2 regions of the Kribbella ginsengisoli genome follow, and region 2 is predicted to be linked to the other one. Evidence: riboswitches for the same ligand, from Rfam matches in the RefSeq annotation. Region 2 holds a riboswitch; the other holds the start of a gene.
What was found. A riboswitch is a leader RNA that binds a small molecule or an ion and turns the genes downstream of it on or off. The one in region 2 is predicted to bind cyclic di-AMP.
Positions count from the first base shown of each region.

Region 1 (5,916 bases), on a different contig from region 2:
GAAGCTCCGCGACCAGGCGCGCGAGTTGAGCATCTACCGAGTCACTCGCTCGAACCTCGACGTGGTGGCCGGCGGTTCGACCGCCCTCGATGAGCTCCTGGCCCAGGACAAGGAGATCTTCATCCATGTGACGGCGAACATGTCCGACTACCTCCGCATCCTCGAAGACGATCAGGACATGCGCTCGATCGAGGATCCAGAGCGTTTCGACACCGTCCTCAATTCCCTGATGAACGTGTCCGAGGAATCGATCTCCACCCTCTTGCAGCGGTGTGCCCCTTCTTGCCAGGTCCACGATCTGAGAGACGTTCCGAAACAAGTCTGGCGGCCCGTCGTCGCAGAGCGTCGCTGTTCCACGAGTGCCAGGAACATCCTGAGCTACCTCGAGTCGTTCGGAGAGTTCGACGACCCGCTCGGACGACTGGTCGCGGAGGCGGGCAGCATCAGCGCTATCGCTGATGCGTCTGCAGAGCAGCGACAGGCGCTCGCCGTCCACATTGTCAACGCGGACTCGGTCCCACTCGAGCGGCTTGAGCCGCTGCTCGAGTCCTTGGAACTCGAGGCATCGCTACCTGCAGATGCCGTAATTCGTCAGATTGGCCCCGAGGTACCGAATCTCGTCGCCAAGCACCTACTGACCGACGGTCCGGACGCCTATGAGCTGGTCGCAGGAGAACGATGGCCGATCAGGCGCGATCTGATCTCAGCATCCGAGTCGTTCCCGGAGTACCTGGACCAGATCTCACTGACCGGTACGGAACTGGTCTCCCTCGTGACGGGAGGGATTGCGCCAGCGCGCGTGCGCACGGCAATCCTGGCCGATTCCAACCGCCTGACGCGACTGACCGCAGACGAAGCGACCCACATCAGCAGTTACCTTGCCGCTGGAGGGATCCGGATTCCCTCCAGCTCGCTAGTTGCTCTCACCACCGCCGGTGCCGAGCCCTACCCTGTCCTGCAGCTGCTGGTCAACCAGGTCGATACCCTGACTGCCGCCGAAATAGGTCACTTCTTCGGCGCGATGCCGGCCCCCTACAACGCGATCTCGTCGTCAGACCCCGTCAGCCCGGCAACGGTTCCGGACACTCATCGCGACCTCTTCGAGCAGCTCAAGTCAGCCGGCCATCTCCACTCCTTCGAGAAAGTCCGCAACAAACCACTCCTCCGAGTCGCCCGACTCGCGTGAGCGGCGCAGCCCCACTCTCGCTACTGTGCTTCGTGCGGCGGATCCGTTCGCGCTCCCCGACCTCGACCGTGTCGAAGTACTCGAGGCGATGGCCGTGGTCTTTCTGACAGACGGGGATAGTACGGCGCTGGTATCGATCGCCGGCGTTTTGGGGCGGCACCTGCGGTGTAGTCAGGCTCCTGGCCAAGCGTCCCGGCGCGTGAGACCTGCCAGCTGACTTGCGGCAAGCGCGGTTGGTTTGGGTTTGCCGCTCGTCTGACCCGAAATTTGGAGTTTCCGTTGTACCAGCGGTACTGGGGCGATGATCGTCCGGTCGATCTTCTGCCGGCGGCGACTCCGACCACTGCCTCGCGGCCAACCGCCCGCGGGCAGTCGACCCTGGGCGCCAGCAGGGGCACTGCGACAGGTCATCGCTGGCTCCCGACCCAGAGTGGTCGCATGCGCCGGATTGCTCGATCGCTGTCTCGCACAGTTGAGCCGAGCAGCACTCGCAATTGGGGCAGGGTCGCCGGCGTCCCAAGTTTGTTGGGTCACTCATCGGAGCCTGTCAGCGATGGCTCTGCCAAGGTTGGAGGCGGCAGCCTTATCCGGATGGTTGCGGCTCGTTGGAAGGTGTAGGGGCTCTAGGTCACGAATCCCGATCTCCCAGCTCGCGGTCCACTCTTCAGTTGAGCGTGGTTCGACTCCCATGACCCGGCAGTAGGTCACCTCCCGAAGCGGGATGAGTCGCGCGTCGATCGTCGGGCGGGGATCTTGCCTGTTCGAGCCGTCGAGCTCCCAGTCCGGAATCACGTTGGCCAGGCTCGCTGTCACAAGACCGACATCGGTCAAAGCGACGTACCGCCACGTAGTCACAGGGTCGCCGTTGTCGGCTCGGCTCTGGGCTTTGATGGATAAGGCGCTGTGGATCGCGCTGTTGCCCACCAGCGAGGCCACGACTTGAAGAACGACGGTAGGCGGCTCCAGCTGTTCTTCCGGCCCGCTCAGCGACTTCAGTACCGCGCGCAACTGGTCGAGGCTGATCTCCATCAGGTGCTCTTCTTTGACGATGCTCCGCCTGCCGAAGACGTCGGCGGAGGAGGCGGAGGCGGCTTGCTAATCGACTCTGGCGGTTTCGGCGGGGCCGGCTTCCAGCCGCCTTTGACTGATCGTTGGCTCTTGGCATTCGGCACGATGTCTACTTTCCCGTTGTGGTAGGCCTGCCCCCGGACGAGGGTGGCGGGGGCGGTGGGTTTCGAGGCCGTACCGGTGGGCCAACCACCTTGGGTTTCCACCCTCGCTCCTCTGTCGGACCAGGCGTGGCCGGCCTGCTGTGGATCGGGTTATTTCTTGGCACTGGTCGGGCCGCCTTTGCTGGATTTTGGGGGTGCCGGAACGAACTGGCCGGATCCGGTGTCGCGCTTCACCCATTCGCTTGATTCGCCGCTCTTCTTGGCGACGGTCTTACCGGTGGTCTTCTTCTTCGCGGCCGGTGGTGTTGCCCGGTATCCGCCGTGTCCTGGTGGGAGGTTCTTAGCCATCGGGTTGCCCTCCTTCGGCTTGGTTCTCCAGTGTGAGCTGATCAGCGGAGTCGAGAGAGATCAGTTCGATCGAGATAGCGGAGTCACAGGCCACAACAACACCTTCGGAGTCGGGGATTGGATCGCCGATCCGGCCGTCCGCGTCGACGGTGTAGCAGTACTCGAGGAACAGCTGGTGCTTCTCCGGGAACGACGAGCTGTAGGAGTTTTCGCCGTAGTACCCGGCGATCCACTTCTCCTGGGAGGTAAGGATCCGGACGAAGCAGGGGCTGCGGTCCTGGAACGCCTTGTCCCAGGCTGTAGGTGTCGGGTCGTACGACAGCCGGTTGGTGAACCAGCGGCAGATCTTGGCTTCATGGAGCCAGGCTGTGTGGTCGTCGGAGAGCCGGAACAGCGCTAGTACGGCCGGAAGGACGAACCCGCCGGCCAGCCCGATCGCGGCCCCGAGCCGGGGGTGATGGATCAGGGCACCGGTTCCGCCTGCTGCGTCGACCAGCGTCCGGCCGCCGATGATCAGGTAGGTCAGGCCAAAGATTGCCGACCACACGATCGCGCCGACGAGTCTCGTCGACAGGTCGACGTCGGTTGGCCGGCGACCGCGCAGGTTGACCCGGACGCCTTGGTAGACGAAGCCCGGCACGACGAACAACAGCAAGATCAGCAACTGGGTGCTCGTCGACGGGATCGACACCTAGCCTCCTCCTGTCTTCTGAGGTACTGATGGGAGACTGCACGCCGGGCGCCAAGGATGTTTTCGCCATCCTTGGCGCCCGACTTGGTTCAGTTTTCGCGGCGGACACCCTTGAACGGCTTGCCGTCGGCCTTGCCGTCCATGAACTTCCCGGATCCGGTGTCGCGCTTCACCCAGCCGGAGGGGGTGCTGACCTGCGAGCGACCGGTGACTGCTCCGCGGCGGCTGCCGCTGCCAGTGTTCTTTGCCATGAGTACTGCTCCTTTGGTGCTGGTCGCCGGGTCCCTGATTGGACTCGGCTCTACACCCTTTGGTGTATGTGCCGAAGTGGCGACTACCCCCCAGACTTCCGTTGGATTTTTTGGCGGATCCGGGCGGCCCGTGCGACGGCGTTGGCCGCCCTGGTGGTGGAGACGGTTCGACGAGCAGCCTTGGCTTTCGGGGTCCCCAATGACGACCGCTCGATCTTGGATCTGATGTCGCTCATGCGCCTCTTTCCTTGCGGAGCCGGCCACGCTGGTTGGCGATGGCCCGTTCGACGGTCTTCGGCGTGATGCCTAGTTCTTCTGCGATCTCGGTCTGTGTCGTCCCGACGGCCATCAGTTGGAAGATCCTGCGGTCGCGAGGGCTCATCCGGCCCAGCAGTTCGATGCCGGTCATCTGGTCGATAACCAGCTGCTCCGGGTCGGGGTCTTGCCTCCGCAGTTGCTGCAGCGGGTCGGGGTCGGGGCTGGTCGTGTCGTTCGGGGCGTCGTGGAGGAGCCACTGGCGGTAGATGTTCGGGAACCGCATCAGGCACTGCCCGATGAAGAAGGTCCGCAGCGAGGCACCCCGCCGGTAGTCCCACTTTCCAGCAGCAAGAACCGTACGGAAATGGAACAACGCCACTCCCACCGTCTCCTGGGCCAGGTCCTCGACCAGGTCCGCATCATCAAACGCTCCTCGAGGCGGTTCCTTCAGACCGCCGTACCCTCGTTGCAGGCAGTAGTGCCGGATGAGGCCGCGCCGGATCCAGGACCCGATCACCGCCAGGCCGTACTTAGCCATCTCGCGCTCGAACTCGAGGTAGTCCAGGCCGTGGAAGTTCTGGAAGGCCAGACCCGTGACCAGATCGAAGTCAGCCGCCAGGCGGTCGACACGATCCGCTCCATCTACTTCCGCAGCGTCGATGTCGGCAGCATCACCTGCCCATTTCGATGCCAGGCCTACGTCTGGTTCTAACGGCGCGGCGGAACCTGCCGGCGGCTTCACCAGCTGCTCCTGACGGGCCGGTGACATGACCAACCTCTCTGGCGGGGTGACCACGACTCCGTCGGGGTCACCCCTTCATATGTGCTGCTTTCTCGATTCCCCCCCAACCTCACGCAAAGTTTTTTCTGGGCGCAGCTGAGTGACCCGCCGGTCGCCTGAAATAGGCCTGCTACCGGCGGAGTGTGAGCGGCCTCGCTCGTTGGGCCTGGCGGCGCAACAAGGCGCACGCGGTCGTCTCCGGGCGGCACACAGCCACCCGAGAACCCGTTACTGGGCATGGTTCGACTTTCGGCACGCCTGCGAAGTTAGCTGTCGGGTTCGGGCTGAGAGTCAATAGCCCGGTCCGCTCCCGCGGACTTCACCCCAGGGACCCGACCACTCACGGTCGAGACCCAACTTCCTGGGTCCCCCACCCCTGCCACGGGCTTGTTTCGAGGGGAGTACGCACGCCTGGCAGGGCTCGGCGTTGACGTGCATACGGTTCGTCGCATTCGGTGAACCACCCATCAAGGTATAACAGAATGATCACGACGCAAAGACACTTATCCACAGGGCGCGTCGGTACCGGTTCCGTGCTTTGGTCACCTACAAATCCGCTGGTCAGGCACCCATTTCCGCAATGACCCGAGTGGCGCCGGACGAACTCCAACGCTGCTCACAGGTGGCGCCACCGCGAGCGGAAGCGCGTTGTGAACCTGGAAGGGCATCAACTGCCACCCCGCCGACCTCCACGATCCCGGACGCAGCGCCGGACGGCGCGGCGGCTGCCGTTTACCACCGCCGGGTAGCCGCGGCCTAGTTCACGCGGTGCCGACCTTGGGCTGTGTCGTCAGGTCGACGGCCGGCCCGCAGACTGCTGCCAGGTAACGATCGCCGATGTTTCAAGGCTGGTGTTGACCTCAGAGGTCGTCTGGCTCTGGTCGGTGGGTGGTGCGGGAGCAGCCAAGGTGTGAACTCCATTCGCGGAGGCGACGGAGGGCGTGTTCTAAGTCGCGGTGGAAGGCGAGAGGGTCGGAGGGGGCGGCGTCTTCCAAGTAGCAGGATTCCCAGAATGTGCGTAGGGCGGAGAGCTCTTCGGTGATGGCGCCGTGCTGGTGCCAGCACGGGGGGACGACTTTGTGGTCGAGGCGGTAGCGGGTGATGAACCACTGGACCCAGTCCATGAGGCGGTCGAGCTCTTCAGTGACGGTGACGTCGTCCAGGTCGCGCCAGCAGACGACGAAGGGATCGTCGATGGCGGCACCTGACATCGACAGGGCGCGGATCAG
Region 1 covers NZ_BAABAA010000022.1:30,448-36,363, reverse strand. Annotated here, with positions in the region: gene ABD768_RS41160 (YobI family P-loop NTPase) at 1-1,186, shown strand, start outside; gene ABD768_RS41155 (hypothetical protein) at 1,721-2,215, opposite strand; gene ABD768_RS41150 (hypothetical protein) at 2,509-2,706, opposite strand; gene ABD768_RS41145 (DUF6338 family protein) at 2,699-3,397, opposite strand; gene ABD768_RS41140 (hypothetical protein) at 3,487-3,648, opposite strand; gene ABD768_RS41135 (RNA polymerase sigma factor) at 3,881-4,675, opposite strand; cyclic di-AMP (ydaO/yuaA leader) riboswitch at 4,929-5,085, opposite strand; gene ABD768_RS41130 (hypothetical protein) at 5,548-5,916, opposite strand, start outside.
Region 1: it holds a riboswitch for cyclic di-AMP, as region 2 does, so the genes downstream of both, ABD768_RS41135 (RNA polymerase sigma factor) here and ABD768_RS24120 (C40 family peptidase) in region 2, are expected to answer to the same signal.

Region 2 (5,916 bases):
ACCAACAGTCCGCGCTGGAAGCCGTCGACCAAGGCCTGCTGCTGCGGGACTCCGCTGGCCAGCGCGTCCGTAGTACGGGTGATGGACAGGGTGGTGACGATCGCCAGGCCCAGGGCGCCGCCGACCTGGTACATCGCGCTCACCACACCCGACGCGGCGCCGGCCTCGTGGTGCTCGACCTCGGAGACCGCGGTGATCTGTCCAGGTACGCCGACCCCCAGGATGCCGAAGCCGAAGATGATGAAGCCCGGCAGTAGGTGGCCGGCGTAGCTGTCGGTCGCGCCGGCCTGGGAGAGCAACAGCAGACCGGCGAAGCTGAGTACCGCGCCGCCCAGTTGCACAGTGCGGGTGCCGAGCTTCTGGACGAGCTGGGAAGCGAGCACCGCGCCGACGATCGCCGCGCCACCCATCGGCAGGAAGTGCAGGCCGGCCTCGAGCGCGGAGTCGCCACGGACCTGCTGCAGGTAGATGGCGGTCAGGAAGAACATCGACAGGAAGCCCGCGCCGTTCAGCGCCAGTGCACCACTCGAGACGCTCAGGGCCCGCGACCGGAACAGCCGCAGCGGGACCAGCGGCGCCTTCGACCGGCGCTCGACCATCACGAAGGCGGCGAGCAGGACCACACCCGCGACGAGGAAGGTGACGACCTCGCCCGAACCCCACCCCTTCGGCTCGGACCGTACGACGGCGTAGACGACAGCCAGCAGACCCGCGGTACCCAGTACTGCGCCCGCGGTGTCGAAGGCGCGGTTGCCGTTCTCGTTGTGCCGGGTGTCGCGGATGTAGACCGGGATCAGCGCGACGAGCCCGACCACGATCGGCACGTTCACGAAGAACACCCATTGCCAGCTCAGCGAGTCGACCAGCAGGCCGCCGGCCACCACCCCGAGCGTGCCGCCGAGGCCGGCCAGGCCGCCCCAGACGCCCATCGCGATGTTGCGTTCCCGGCCGTGCGCGAAGGTGACGGTCAGGATCGCCAGCGCCGCGGGCGACAGCAACGCACCACCCAGGCCCTGAACCGCACGGGCGCCGATCAGGAACTCGGGCGAGTTGGACAGCCCCGCTACCAGCGAGGCGGCACCGAAGAGCACCAGACCGCCGACGAAGACGCGACGCGGGCCGAGGATGTCAGCCATCCGGCCGCCGAGCAGGAGGAAGCCCCCGAACAGCAGCGTGTAGGCGTTGATGACCCATTGCAGTGAGTCGGCGGAGAAGTTCAGGTCCGCCTGGATGTCGGGCAGCGCGACGTTCACGATCGTCACGTCGAGCACCACGATGAACTGCGCCAGCGCCAGGACCGCCAGCGTCGACCAGGGACTGCGTCGCATTGCGTACCTCACAGGGAGAGTGTCTACGTTGTATGTATACGTTGTATGCGTACTTCGTAAACGGTAGGTCTACGTTGTAAACTTGTCAACGTGCCCCCCACCAGCAGCCCGACCACGAAGCGGCTAGACCCGCACACGCTCGCAACCAGCGCGCTGGAGATCGCCGACGCCGAAGGGCTGGATGCGCTCACCATCCGCCGGCTCGCCCAACTGCACGACGTCACGCCGATGGCGCTCTACCGGCACTTCAGCGACAAGGACGACCTGCTCGCCGCGGTCGGCGACCGGATCCTGGCCGACATCGCGCTACCCGAGCCGACCGGCGAGCCGTGGGACATCCAGCTGCAGGCAGTACTGACCGCGCTGGTGAAGGCGCTCCGGCCGCATCCCAAGGCGGCGGGCCTGACGCTGTACCGGATCCTGGTCTCACCCGACGGGCTCGCGCTCGCCGAGCGGACGATGGAGCTGCTGGTCGAGGGCGGCTTCTCTACCGACAACGCAGCAGAGGTCGGCCGGCAGTCGGTCTGCTCACTGATCACGCTGGTGACAGCGGAGCCCGGCGCGACCGAGGACACCGACCCGGTGGCCCGCGAAGACGGCCTGCGCGCCAAGCGCGCCTCACTCGCCGCCCTCTCCCCCCACCGCTACCCGCTGATCACCGCGGCAGCGGACACCCTGATCTGCCCGGCTTCACACGACCAGTACTACGGCCTCGGCATCGACCTCGTGGTCGCCGGGATCCGCGGCGTCCGCGCGGGCCTGCAGGCCTGACCCCGACACACACCTGCTTGCCTCCCGCCACAAGTCAGCTGTGGGGTCTACGCTCCGAAACGAAGTCAGACCATCACACGGAGGTTTTGTCATGGCGGGCAAGTTCGAGCTGTACGAAGACAAGTCGGGCGGGTTCCGGTTCCGCCTCAAGGCCGGCAACGGCGAGATCATCGCCGTCAGCGAGAGCTACAAGAGCAAGGACAGCGCCCTGAACGGCATCGAGTCCGTCAAGAAGAACGCCGGCGACGCGAAGGTCGACGACCAGACCTCTTGATCAGCTGAGAACACAACGGCAGGAACTCCCCGAAGCGGAGCTCCTGCCGTTGTGTCGTTGTGGAGTCAGAGGCCGAGCTCGTGGATGACCTCGCGGACCTCGACGCCGAGCCCCTCAACGGACGCGTCCGGGATCATCGCGGCCAGCTCCTCGACCCGCTCGCGGGTCGCACAGTCCAGCAGGTAGTACCCGGCGAGGAACTCCTTCGCCTCCAGGAACGGCCCGTCCGTCACGGCCGGCACCCCGTCGCGCACCTTGACCACCGACGTCTTGGCCGGCTCGGCCAGCGCGACCGTGCTGTGGAACTCACCCGAGGCCTGCACCGTCTCGAGGAACTTCTCGTGCCCGCTGAAGATCGCCTGCTGCTCGGCCTCGGTCAACGCGTTCAGCACGTCCGGATTGATGTTCAGCACAACGAGATATTTCACGATCTCTCCTTCGCGATCGGCTCCCCGCTGGGAACCTCTTGTCATCAGTACGGAGCGGCCCCCGCCACTTTGACATAGCGTCTGGTCATGACTGAGCTGACTCTCGCGGATGTCCAGGCAGCGGCGGGCCGGATCAAGGGATTCGCGCACCGGACGCCGGTGCTCACCTCGCGCACGCTGAACGAGCGGGTCGGCGCGGAGGTGTTCCTCAAGGCGGAGAACTTCCAGCGGATCGGGGCGTTCAAGTTCCGCGGCGCCTTCAACGCGATCAGCCGGCTCTCGCCCGAGCAGCTGGCCCGCGGTGTCGTGGCGTACTCGTCCGGAAATCACGCCCAAGCCGTCGCACTGGCCGCCAAGCTGGCCGGTACGAAGGCAGTGAACCTGATGCCGAAGGACGCGCCGCCGACCAAGATGGCGGCCACCCGCGGATACGGCGCCGAGGTGGTGACGTACGACCGGTACGGGCAGGACCGGGCAGCCCTGGCCAGGCAGCTGTCCGAGGAGCGCGGGCTGACCCTGATTCCGCCGTACGACCACTACGACGTGATGGCCGGCCAGGGCACGGTCGCCCTGGAGCTGATCGAGGAGGTCGGCCCGATCGGTGCCCTGCTGGTACCGATCGGAGGCGGCGGCCTGATCGCGGGGTGCGCGACGGCGGCGACCGAGTTGTCGCCGGGCATCCGGGTAATAGGTGTGGAGCCGGCGGCGGGCGACGACACCGCCCGGTCGCTGGCAGCGGGTGAGCGGGTCGAGATCGAAGTACCGCGGACGATCGCCGACGGCCAGGCCATCTCCACGCCGGGCGAACTGACCTTCCCGGTCGTCCAGCGGCTGGTGGACGGGATCGAGCTGGTCAGCGACGACGAGATCCGGGCCGCGATGACGTTCGCCTTCGAGCGGCTGAAAGTGGTCGTCGAGCCGAGCGGCGCCTGCGCGCTGGCGGCCTTGCTGGCCGGACGGATCCAGAACCTGCCCGAGTGCGTCGGAGTGGTGATTTCAGGCGGGAACGTGGGCCTCGAGCGGTGGTTCGAGCTGCTCGGAAAGCACTGAGCCAAGGGGGGCCTGAGCACGCACTGTGCTCGTTGTCACAGAAAGCGACTTCGCGATGTGACCGGGGTCACACAAATGTGCTGTGCGGCCGCCTGAGACACGCTCAGACGCGCTCAGGACACCTGATGTTCACCCCGGATCGTTGAGCCGTCAGAGAGCCGTACAGGGCCTTTCCAGAGGGTCTCTGCGCATCTGAGGGTTTGCGTCGTGATCGTTCTGTTATACAGTCGTCGGCGGTTCGACAAATGCGCCGAACTGCGAGTGTGTCAACGCCGAGTCCTGCCAGGCACACCCGCTCCCCTCGAACACCACATGGCAGGAGTGGGGGACCCAGGAAGTTGGGTCCCGACCGTGAGTGGTCGGGTCCCTGGGGTGAAGTCCGCGGGAGCGGACCGGGCTATTGACTCTCAGCCCGAACCCGACAGCTAACTTCACAGGCGTCGGGAGACAACCATGCCCGTCACTGCCCGACGGACAGCGCTTCATGGCGCCGTCAGTCAGTCCAGCGATGCCAGTACCCGGCCCACCGGCCGCGGGTTGGCAAAGCACCGCAAGTCCAGCAAGTCCGCGGCCGCCCCTCGGGCCGCAGCGGCCGTCCTCTCGGTCGGTCTCGCCGTCGGTGGTGGAGCCGCGATCAGCGTGGTCACCGCTCCGCAGACCGCCTCGGCAGCAACCACCGCGAAGCTCACCGCCGGCCAGATCCGCGGCAACGCGAGCATCGCCAGTCGCCCCCTGATTCGCTTCCGCGACTCGGGCAAAACCGTCAAATACGTGCAGAAGACTCTGCGCCTGCGCCAGGACGGCTGGTTCGGCAACAGCACCGTCGGCGCTCTGAAGAAGTTCCAGCGCTCCTGGGGCCTCAGCGCCACCGGCTACATGAACAAGCCGACCTGGGGCCGGCTGACCTGGGCCGCCAACCACGGCGTGCTCTACGGCAAGGTCGGCACCAAGGCCGCCAGCACCACGACCTTCCGCGCGAAGGTCCTGCGCGAGGCCGCGAAGCTCAAGGGCACCCCGTACCGCTACGGCGGCACGTCGACCAAGGGCTTCGACTGCTCCGGCTACACCGGCTACGTCTACAAGAAGGCCGGCAAGAAGCTGCCCCGCACGTCGCGCCAGCAGTACAGCGCCACGAAGCACATCAGCAAGGCGACCGCGAAGGCCGGCGACCTGGTGTTCTTCAAGAGCGGTGGCGGCGGCGTGTACCACGTCGGCATCTACGCCGGCGGCGGCATGCTGTGGCACGCCTCGAAGCCGGGCAAGCCGGTGGCCAAGGCGAAGATCTGGACCAGCAGCGTGGCCTTCGGCCGCGTCTGAGGATCCAACCCGTCAGCGGCACTGACTCCCCCCTCGGGCCGCTGACCTGACAACCGGTCGTGGCGTCGTCACCCCCCACCCCTCCGACGACGCCCGGCCGGTTGTCCACTTTCTAGGTATCGAGCAATCCCGCGTCGTGGGCGAGGATCGCCACCTGGACCCGGTTGGTGGCGTCCAGCTTCACCAGCACCCGCGAGACATGTGCCTTCACGGTCGCCTCGCTCATGAACAGCTCCCGGCCGATGTCCGCGTTCGACAACCCACGCGCGACCGCCGCCAGTACTTCGCGCTCCCGATCGGTGAGCGCGGTCAGCCGTTCCCGCGCGGTCCGCTGCCGGTCGGTCCGCGGATCCGCCGCGAAGTGCCCGATCAGCCGCTTCGTCACGGCCGGCGAGAGCATCGCGTCGCCGGCCGCCACCACCCGGACCGCCTGGACCAGCTCACGCGGAGGCGTGTCCTTGAGCAGGAACCCACTCGCCCCCGCCTGCAGCGCCCGGAACACGTAGTCGTCCAGGTCGAAGGTGGTCAGTACGACGACCTTCGGCGGATCCGGCAAGGCCTGGACCTCCCGGGTCGCGGCCAGCCCGTCCAGCCGTGGCATCCGGATGTCCATCAGGACGACGTCCGGCCGGTGCCGGCGGACCATCGCGGCCGCGTCCGCGCCGTCATCGGCCTCCGCGACCACCTCGAGATCGTCGGCCGACTCCAGGATCATCTTCAGCCCGGCCCGGACCAGCGCCTCGTCGTC
Region 2 covers NZ_BAABAA010000007.1:126,050-131,965, forward strand. Annotated here, with positions in the region: gene ABD768_RS24095 (MFS transporter) at 1-1,328, opposite strand, end outside; gene ABD768_RS24100 (TetR/AcrR family transcriptional regulator) at 1,419-2,099, shown strand; gene ABD768_RS24105 (YegP family protein) at 2,191-2,373, shown strand; gene ABD768_RS24110 (YciI family protein) at 2,439-2,801, opposite strand; gene ABD768_RS24115 (threo-3-hydroxy-L-aspartate ammonia-lyase) at 2,889-3,851, shown strand; cyclic di-AMP (ydaO/yuaA leader) riboswitch at 4,112-4,305, shown strand; gene ABD768_RS24120 (C40 family peptidase) at 4,305-5,168, shown strand; gene ABD768_RS24125 (response regulator) at 5,281-5,916, opposite strand, start outside.